Regions from separate parts of the Kitasatospora sp. NPDC058218 genome, predicted to be linked through region 2. Evidence: riboswitches for the same ligand, from Rfam matches in the RefSeq annotation. Region 2 holds a riboswitch; each other region holds the start of a gene.
The links. Region 2 has a riboswitch for thiamine pyrophosphate ahead of thiO (glycine oxidase ThiO). Riboswitches for the same ligand answer to the same signal wherever they lie in the genome.
Positions count from the first base shown of each region.

Region 1: it holds a riboswitch for thiamine pyrophosphate, as region 2 does, so the genes downstream of both, thiC (phosphomethylpyrimidine synthase ThiC) here and thiO (glycine oxidase ThiO) in region 2, are expected to answer to the same signal.
Region 3: it holds a riboswitch for thiamine pyrophosphate, as region 2 does, so the genes downstream of both, ACFVYI_RS25440 (purine-cytosine permease family protein) here and thiO (glycine oxidase ThiO) in region 2, are expected to answer to the same signal.

Region 1 covers NZ_JBHVWC010000023.1:89,568-92,835, reverse strand. The annotation lists gene thiC (phosphomethylpyrimidine synthase ThiC) at 79-1,896, opposite strand; TPP riboswitch at 1,892-2,026, opposite strand; gene ACFVYI_RS16850 (hypothetical protein) at 2,122-2,322, shown strand; gene ACFVYI_RS16845 (SPFH domain-containing protein) at 2,481-3,268, shown strand, end outside.
Region 2 covers NZ_JBHVWC010000002.1:137,381-140,648, reverse strand. The annotation lists gene thiE (thiamine phosphate synthase) at 1-128, opposite strand, end outside; gene ACFVYI_RS01635 (Rv2175c family DNA-binding protein) at 128-493, opposite strand; gene ACFVYI_RS01630 (NAD(P)/FAD-dependent oxidoreductase) at 546-1,751, opposite strand; TPP riboswitch at 1,885-1,997, shown strand; gene thiO (glycine oxidase ThiO) at 2,001-3,161, shown strand; gene thiS (sulfur carrier protein ThiS) at 3,158-3,268, shown strand, end outside.
Region 3 covers NZ_JBHVWC010000042.1:25,329-28,596, forward strand. The annotation lists gene ACFVYI_RS25435 (S1C family serine protease) at 1-1,229, opposite strand, end outside; TPP riboswitch at 1,508-1,656, shown strand; gene ACFVYI_RS25440 (purine-cytosine permease family protein) at 1,649-3,118, shown strand; gene ACFVYI_RS25445 (glycerophosphodiester phosphodiesterase family protein) at 3,254-3,268, shown strand, end outside.

The sequences.
Region 1 (3,268 bases), on a different contig from region 2:
GGGACGTCCGACGACGTCAAAAGCGCACCGGCCCGCGACTCCCCCCACGGGACGCGGGCCGGTGCAGTCGGTGAAGGGTCAGTCCGCGATCGGCAGGTAGACCCGGTTGCCCTGCTCCGCGAACTCCTCCGACTTGGCCTGCATGCCGGCCAGCGCCTCGGCGTCGTACCCGGAGGCGACGGCGGAGGAGCCCCCGCCGTGCTCGGCGCGGATCTGCTGGGAGATCTTCATCGAGCAGAACTTCGGGCCGCACATCGAGCAGAAGTGGGCCGTCTTGGCGGGCTCGGCGGGGAGCGTCTCGTCGTGGAACTCGCGGGCCGTCTCCGGGTCGAGGGCCAGGTTGAACTGGTCCTCCCAGCGGAACTCGAAGCGGGCGTCGGAGAGCGCGTCGTCCCAGGCCTGGGCACCGGGGTGGCCCTTGGCGAGGTCGGCGGCATGGGCGGCGATCTTGTAGGTGATGACGCCGGTCTTCACGTCGTCCCGGTTCGGCAGGCCCAGGTGCTCCTTGGGGGTGACGTAGCAGAGCATCGCCGTCCCCCACCAGGCGATCATCGCGGCGCCGATGCCCGAGGTGATGTGGTCGTAGCCGGGGGCGACGTCCGTGGTGAGCGGGCCGAGGGTGTAGAACGGCGCCTCGTCGCAGATCTCCTTCTGGAGGTCCATGTTCTCCCGGATCTTGTTCATCGGGACGTGGCCCGGGCCCTCGATCATCACCTGGACGTCGCGCTCGCGCGCGATCCGGCCGAGCTCGCCCAGCGTCTGCAGCTCGGCGAACTGCGCCTCGTCATTGGCGTCGGCGATCGAGCCGGGGCGCAGGCCGTCGCCGAGCGAGAAGGTGACGTCGTAGCTCGCGAGGATCTCGCAGAGCTCCTCGAAGTTGGTGTAGAGGAAGTTCTCCTGGTGGTGCGCCAGACACCAGGCGGCCATGATCGAGCCGCCGCGCGAGACGATGCCGGTCTTGCGGCGGGCCGTCAGCGGCACGTACCGCAGCAGCACGCCGGCGTGCACGGTCATGTAGTCGACGCCCTGCTCGCACTGCTCGATGATGGTGTCGCGGTAGACGTCCCAGCTGAGTTCCTCGGCCCGGCCGTCGACCTTCTCCAGTGCCTGGTAGAGCGGCACCGTCCCGATCGGCACCGGGGAGTTGCGCAGGATCCACTCGCGGGTGGTGTGGATGTTGCGGCCGGTGGAGAGGTCCATGACGGTGTCGGCGCCCCAGCGGGTGGCCCAGGTCATCTTCTCCACCTCCTCCTCGATCGAGGAGGTCACCGCGGAGTTGCCGATGTTGGCGTTGATCTTCACCAGGAAGTTGGTGCCGATGATCGACGGCTCCACCTCGGGGTGGTTCACGTTGACCGGGATGACGGCGCGGCCGCGCGCCACCTCGGCGCGCACGTACTCCGGGGCCAGGCCCTCGCGCAGGGCCACGAACTCCATCTCCGGGGTCACCACGCCGCGCCTGGCGTAGCCGAGTTGGGTGACGGAGGCGCCGGACCGGCCCCGCAGCGGGCGGCGCGGGCGGCCGGGGAAGACGGCGTCGAGGTTGCGCAGGTTCCCGCCGCGCGGCGAGGTGTGCTTGATCCCGTCGTCCTCCGGGCGGGCCTCGCGGCCGTCGTACTCCTCGACGTCGCCGCGCTGGCGGATCCACGCGTCGCGCAGCGGCGGCAGGCCGCGCCGCACGTCGGCCTCGTACGCGGGGTCGGTGTACGGACCGGAGGTGTCGTAGAGCGGGACGGTCCGGCCGTTGGTGAGGACCACCTCGCGGTACGGGACCAGCAGGTCGGGGCGGGACCCTTCGTGGTAGGCCTTGCGCCAGGCCGGGGTCGGGTAGCCGGTGCCCGTGCTTCCGGTGTCATGGTTCCGGGCAGACTGCGGCTGTGCGTCGAACGTGGTCATCAGACCTTCTACTCCCTACGCCGGCATTACCCGGTCAGGTTCCTGCGGTCGACGCAGCGGTCGGCACGTCCAGCGACGTTCCGGTCAGCGCCCTCTCAGCCCGGTGCTCCGAGCTCCCGTGTCCGCAGGCGGTGTTGCCTGCGCATGACGTCCAACACCGTAGCGAGCGGATCGCCGCTGGTCCAGAGGGGGTCCACGCGGAGGCAACGGTGGCAGACTGGGCCGATGGTCGGAAGCACAGGGCGCGTCACCGGCAGGATCGGCCCCGGACTGGTCGGCGAGGTACTCGTGCACGTCCGCGAACGCCACACCACCGAGGCCTTCCTGGCCCACCCGGCCGTGCCGGGCGAGAGCATGGCGATCGGCACCCAGGTGGTCGTGGTCGAGTACCAGCCTCCGCGCACCGTCTACGTGGCCCTCCTTTGACGGAATCCTGACGCGACCGAGACGGATCCGGGACGCGTTCCCCTTTCCAAAGGATCACGGTGAGCGGAGAATCTCCTGCTGCCACCGCGTTCCGCGCCTCCCTGCACACCAGAGCGCAGCCACGGAACGCCGGTGCGCGCTGAAGGGGGAATCAGCCGATGCTGATCGGCGTAGCGGGGGCCGCAGTGGCTTCCATCATCATTCTGATCGTGCTCTTCAAGCTCATGTGGCGGGTCGCCGAGCCGAACGAGGCACTGATCATCTCGGGTTCCAAGCACCGCTCCGAGGGCGTCGGCGAGAGCATGGGATTCCGCATCGTCACCGGACGGGGGACGCTGGTGACCCCCGGCGTCCAGGTGGTGCGCAAGCTCTCCCTCGACCTCAACGAGGCCGACCTGGACGTGGATTGCGTGACGTCGCAGGGAATTCCGGTGCACGTCAAGGGCGTTGTGATCTTCAAGGTGGGCGACGACACGGTGTCGATCGCCAATGCCGCCCGCCGCTTCCTCGACCAGCAGCAGATGATGGGCCACCGGGTCCACAACGTCTTCGCCGGTCATCTGCGGTCCATCGTCGGCAGCCTGACGGTCGAGGACATGATCCGCGACCGCGAGCGGCTGACCGGGGAGACCCGCGCCGCCTCGGGCTCCGAGATGGAGAAGCTGGGTCTGATCATCGACTCGCTGCAGATCCAGGAGATCCTCGACCCGACCGGCTACATCCAGAACCTCGCCGCTCCGCACGCGGCCGCCGTCATGCGCGACGCCCGCATCGCCCAGGCCGAGGCCGACCGCCAGGCCACCGAGGCCGAGCAGGAGGCCTTCGCGCGCAAGGCCGAGGCGACTCGCAACTCCGGTATCCAGCAGGCCGGTTACCAGGCCGAGATGGAGACGGCGACCGCCCGGGCGATGCAGGCCGGACCGCTCGCCCAGGCCGCCTCCCGGCA
Region 2 (3,268 bases):
ACGACGTCCACCCCGCCGGCCAGCGCCGCGTCCAGGAACTGCGCGAGGTCGCCCTGCTCGCGGCGGGCGTCGGTGCACAGGTAGAGCCGGGCGTCGGCGAACCGCCGGCGCGGCGTGTCCGCCGCCATCAGATCAGCATCGCCTGGGCGCGGCGCTTCACCTCGGTGCCACGGTTCTCCTGCAGCGCCTGGATCGGGCTGCCGGGCAGCGACGGGTCCTCGGTGAAGAGCCACTCCAGGATCTCCACGTCGTTGTACCCGCAGTCGCGCAGCACCGTCAGGGTGCCGGACAGGTGCTTGACCAGGCCCGGGCCGTCGATGAACGCGGCCGGCACCTGGAGCGACCTGTTCGGGCCGCGCCGGACGGCGATCAGCCCGCCGTTCTTGACCAGGTCGCGCACCTCGGTGACCCGGACCCCCCACTGCTCCGAGATGTCGGGCAGGTACATCCACTCGGTGACCAGGGCTTCAATCTTGCTTTCGATCTCACTCACGTCACCAGACTGCCACCTCCACGGCCCGCCGCGCACCAATCCGCCGCCGGGGCTACCCCGCGACGGCCGACTTCAGCGCCACCGCCGGGTCCGCCGCCCGCACCGGATCGAGCACCGCCGCGCGCTCGACCAGTCGGCGGCCCTGGGTCAGATCGCGCGGGCGGTCCACCGTCAACAGGGCGCGCAGCGCGCCGTCGCGCAGCCAGAGCACCGCCCAGGAGCGGTCCTGCGGTGAGCCGCGCCAGAGCAGCTCGTCGCCCTCGCCGTGCCGCCCGGCGTACTGCACCATCCGGCCGAACTGCTCCGACCAGAAGTACGGCACCGGGTCGTACGGCAGGTCCGCGCCGAGCACGGCGGCGGCGGCCGCCCCGCCGGACTGCAGCGCGTGGTCCCAGTGCTGGACGGTCAGCCGGGCGCCGGCGCGGGCCGACGGGTAGCTCACGCAGTCGCCGGCCGCGTAGACGCCGGGCAGGGTGGTGCGCAGCCGCTCGTCCACCAGGACGGCGCCGGCGGCGTCCAGCCCGACTCCGGAGCCGGCCAGCCAGTCGGTGGCCGGGCGGGCGCCGATGCCGACCACGACCTCGTCGGCGGGCAGGTGCGAGCCGTCCGCCAGCAGCACCGCGCCGGGCTCGACCGCCGCGACCCCGACCCCGCAGCGCAGCTCCACGCCGGCCTCCGCGTACCAGGCCGCCATCGCCCGGCCGATCCCGGCCGGCAGTGCGCCGGGGACGGGCGCCGGGCCCGCCTCGACGACGGTGACCTCGCAGCCGGCCGCCCGGGCGGCGGTGGCCACCTCGGCGCCGATCCAGCCCGCGCCGACCAGGACCAGGCGAAGACCCGGGCGGAGCAGGGCGCGCAGCGCCAGCGCGTCGTCCAGGGTGTGCAGCAGATGGGCGCGCTCGGCGCCGGGCAGCGCGCGCGGGGTGGCGCCGGTGGCGAGCACCAGGGCGTCGTACGGCAGGTCGCCGCCGTCGGTGCGCAGCACGCCGGGGGTGAGACCGGTGGCACGGCGGCCGGTGAGCAGCTCGACGCCCAGCTGCGCGAGGTCGAGGTCGAGCGGGGTGGCGTCGGCCTTGCCGAGCAGCACCTCCTTGGAGAGCGGCGGCCGGTCGTACGGCTGGTGCGGCTCCTCGCCGACCAGGACGATCCGCCCCCGCCAGCCGCCCCGCCGCAGGCCCGCGGCGCAGTGCGCCCCGGCCAGCCCGGCCCCGACCACGACCACCTGATCCGTCCCGCTCAGCTCTGCCACGCCCGTCACTGTACTGGCGCCCGCCCGGGGCACCAGAGGGCCGTCGGCCCTCGCGCCCGACCCGCCGGGTGGCCCGCCGTCCACCCCGCCGTCCACCCCTCGTACGCGCCTTCGGCGGCGACAACCCCCGGAGTTATGGTGGGGGCACCATCACGGGAGCCCGGCGGACCGGGCTGAGAGGCGGGCTCACACGGCCTGCGACCGTCCGAACCTGATCCGGGTCATACCGGCGAAGGGAGAGCAGCGACTTTGACACGCTTGGCAGCGGACACCCATGCCGACGTCCTGGTCGTCGGCGGCGGCATCATCGGCCTCGCCGTCGCCTGGCGGGCGGCCCGGCGCGGGGTGAAGAACATCGTGGTGGTCGACCCGGACCCGGGCGGCGGCGCCGCCCGGGTGGCGGCCGGCATGCTCGCCCCCGTCACCGAACTCCAGTACGGCGAGGAGCCGTTGCTGCGCCTCGGGATGGCCTCCAACGAGCGGTACGCGGCCTTCGCCGCCGAGCTCGGCGAGGCCTCCGGCGGCCAGGACACCGGCTACCGCCAGTGCGGCACCGTCGCCGTCGCCCTCGACTCCGACGACCGCGAGGAACTGCGCGAACTGCACGCCTTCCACCGGCGGCTCGGCCTCGACTCGCAGTGGCTCACCGGCCGGGAGGCCCGCAAGCTGGAGCCGATGCTCGCCCCGGGCGTCCGCGGCGGCCTGCACGTCACCGACGACCACCAGGTGGACGGCCGCCGGCTGGCCGGGGCCCTGGTCCTCGCCTGCGAGCGGGCGGACGTGCGGCTGCACCGCGCCGAGGCCACCGAGCTGCTGGTCGAGAACGGCCGGGCCGTCGGCGTCCGGCTGGGCACCGCGCAGACCCTGACCGCCGACCGGGTCGTGCTCGCCGCCGGCTCCCGCAGTCATCTGCTGCCGGGCCTGCCCGAGGGCGTGCTGCCGGCGATCCGCCCGGTGAAGGGCCAGATCCTGCGGCTGCGGATCCCGCCGGCCTACCGGCCGTTCCTCTCCCGCAACGTCCGCGCGGTGGTGCGCGGTCAGCACCTCTACCTGGTGCCGCGCGAGAACGGCGAGCTGGTGATCGGCGCGACCAGCGAGGAGCAGGGCTACGACACCACCGTCACCGCCGGCGGGGTGTACGAGCTGCTGCGCGACGCCCACGAGCTGGTCCCCGGCATCACCGAGCTGCCCCTGGTGGAGACCTCCGCCGGGCTGCGCCCGGGCTCGCCGGACAACGCACCGCTGCTCGGGCCGACCGCCCTGCCCGGCCTGGTCGCCGCCACCGGCCACTACCGCAACGGCGTGCTGCTCACCCCGGTGACGGCCGACCTGATCGCCGAGTACCTGGTCACCGGCACGACGCCCGAGCTCGCCGCGCCGTTCTCCCCCACCCGCTTCACCACGAAGGTCCCCGCATGAGCGAGATCGAACTCACCGTCAACGGCGAGCCCCGCCGGGTGCCCGCCGCCACCACCCTGGCCGAGGTGGTGACCACCCTCAGCCGGGCCAACTCCGGCGTCGCCGCC
Region 3 (3,268 bases), on a different contig from region 2:
TTGCCGGGGTTGATGGAGGCGTCGGTCTGCAGGGCGTTCATGTACGAGGACTGCGCGCCGGTCTCGTCGCCGGAGGCGACCGGGCGGTCCTTGGCGCTGATGATGCCGGTGGTGACGGTGGACTCCAGGCCGTACGGCGCGCCGATGGCGATCGTGGAGTCGCCGACGTTGACCTTGTCGGAGTCGGCCAGCGGAAGCGGCGTCAGCTTGTCCTTGGGCGGGTTGTCGAGCTTCACCACGGCGACGTCGTAGCCCTCGGCCCGGCCGAGCACCGAGGCGTTGTAGGAGCTGCCGTCGGCGAACTTGACGGTCAGTTTGCCGCCGTTGGAGGCGGGGGCGACGACGTGGTTGTTGGTGAGGATGTGGCCCTCGGTGTCGAAGACGAAGCCGGTACCGGTGCCGGACTCGCCGTTGCCCTGCGCCTTGATGGTGACGACGCTGGGCAGCGCCTTCTGCGCGATGCCGGCGACGGAGCCGGGGGCGGGCTCGTTCTTCTGGGTGTTGTTGGCCTGGACGGTGGTGCTCTTGTGGTCGTCCGAGGCGGTGATGCCACCGCCGTTGCGGTCCGCGACGGTGACGCCGAGCGCGCCGCCGGCCACACCGGCGACCAGGGCGACGGCGGCGATCAGCGCGATCAGGCCGCCGCGCTTCTTGCGCGGGCCGCCGGGCTCGGGGGCGCCGGGGTACTCGGCCGGGTAGCCGAGCGGGCCACCGGGGTAGCCCGGGCCGCCCGGGGTGCCGGTGCCGCCGGGCGGGGCGTCGTGGGCGCCCCAGCCGCCGAGCGGCTGGCCGGCGCCGAACGGGTGGTGCGGCGCGGGCGCGGCCGGAGCGGCCGGAGCGCCGTACGGGTCGTGGGCCGCCGCCGGGACCGGGGTGCCCGGGGTGGCGTACGGGTTGGTGACCGGCGCGGGGGCCGGGGCTGCCGGAGCGGCCGGGGCCGCGGCCGACACCGGGGCCGGGGCGGGCGGCAGGACCGGCGGAGGTGCGTCGATGTACCCGGTCTCGGCCGCGACGGGCGCCGGGGCCTGAACCGGCTCGGCCGGGGCCGCGGGTGCCGGCTCCGGGGCGGCGATCTTGCCGAACGCCAGCGTCGGCGTGAACCCGCCGGCCGGCGGCGCGGCCGGGGCGGCGGGCGCCGGACCGTCATGAGCGGGACCCACTACCCCCTGGCCGTCGGAGGGCTGCTCCCCCTGTGGCCCGGTGGGCCCAACCTCGCGCTCGGTGCTCACGGACGACCTCCATAGCTGACAGGACCAACAACCATAGTTTTTCGCACAATCGATTCGATTGCCGTAAGGACCCCTCTGAAGAACTCATAAGAATCCTTAGCCCGGCCCGACAACCGGCCCGACAACCGGCCCGACAACCGGCCCGGCAGCGGCCCCGGCAGGCCCCTCGCAGGCCCCGCGCAGAAGGCCTCACGTGGCCGCCCCGCGGCGTCCCGCGATGCGGACCGCCGGACGCCTGGCCTTGGCGTTCAACCCCGCGCCGGTTAGCCTGTCGCTCCAAACTGACACGCGGGAGCTTGGACCCACCAGGCTGAGAGTGCGCCGGTCGACCGTACGCCACGGGATCCGTGGACGGACCGTCGAGGGGGCGCAGACCGCCGGAACCTGTCCGGGTAATGCCGGCGTAGGGAGTATCGGCCATGCCGCCTGCTTCGCCATCCTCTTCTTCGGGCGCGCCCGCGTCCAAGGGTTTCTCCGAGTCGTCCGCGACCGATCCTTGCGACGCCGCCGACGGCGCTCCCGGTTCCACGGGCGCCGCCACCGCCGTGCTGGACCGCCCGGAGCGGGCCGACCGGGTCGAGGCCCCGTTCGTCCTGGACACCGAGCCGCCGCGCACGCTCCGCTTCCGGGACCACTTCGCGCTCTGGATGAACCTCGGCGTCAGCCTGATCGGCTTCACCACCGCCGCCACCGTGCTCGGTGCGCCGGGCAGTGAGCTGTCGCTGGCCGCCGCGATCACCGCGATCGTGGCCGGCACCGTGGTCGGCACCGCGATGCTCGGCGTGGCCGCGCTGATCGGGGCCCGGACCGGTGCGCCGGCGATGGCCAACCTGCGCGGCCTGTTCGGGACGAAGCTCTCCTACGTGCCGACGGTGCTGAACATCGTCCAGTGCATCGGCTGGGGCGTGTACGAGCTGCTGGTCATCGCGATGGGCGCGCAGACGGTGGCGCACACCGAGGGCTACCGCTGGGTCTTCGTCGTGCTGGCGGGCGCGGTGACCACCGCGCTGACCATCTGGCCGCTCGGCGCGATCGCGGTGCTGCGCCGCTTCGTCGCCGCGGCGGTCGCGGTGGCGATGGTGTACTTCACCGTCCAGCTGGGCCGGGGCGGCGTGTCCGACCCGGGTGCGGGCAACTGGCACGGCTTCCTCAAGGCCACCGACGCGATGATCGCGGTGTCGATCTCCTTCGTGCCGCTGGCCGCCGACTACACCCGGCACTCGCGCACCGCCCGCTCCGCGTTCTGGGGCAGCTTCTCCGGCTACACCGTCGCCCAGGTCTGGTGCTACGTGCTCGGCCTGTTCGCGCTGCTGCAGGCCGACGGCGACGCCACCCGGATCTTCGACTCCTTCCTGGGCGTCTGGGCCGGCTGGTTCTTCCTGCTGGTGCTGGTGCTGCGCGAGACCGACCAGTCCTTCGCGAACGTGTACTCGACCGCGATGTCCGTCCACAACCTGCTGCCGAAGGTGGACCGCCGGGTGCTGACCGGCGCCACCGGCCTGCTGATCACCGTGCTGGCGCTGCAGATCACCGAGTTCACCGACTCCTACTACGCCTTCCTCGGCCTGATCGGCTCGGTGTTCGTGCCGATGTTCGCGGTGCTGGCGGTCGACTACTTCCTCGGCGCCGGCCGGCGCGGCTGGAACCTCGCCGACGACGCGCCGTCCCGCTGGCTGATGCTGCTGCCCTGGGCGCTCGGCTTCGCGGTCTACCAGCTGATCGCGCCGACCGCGATCGCCGGCTGGTGGACGGACTTCTGGACGTCGGTGCAGGAGGCGCTGCACTTCACGCCCCAGGAGTGGACCTCGGCCTCGCTGTTCGGCTTCCTGGTGCCCGCCCTGGCCACCTGGGCGCTCACCCCGCTCACCCGCCGCACCACCGCGGCCTGACCGGCCGGGCGCCCGGCACCGAGCAGCCGAAGCGCGGCAGCAGGAAGCCCGACGCCCGACGCCGAAGCGAAGACGGCCCCGCAGGTTGGGGCCGTCTTCGCCTGTGTGTCACTTCCGCCGCCTATCGTGGACGGCGTGACCAGCCCCGAC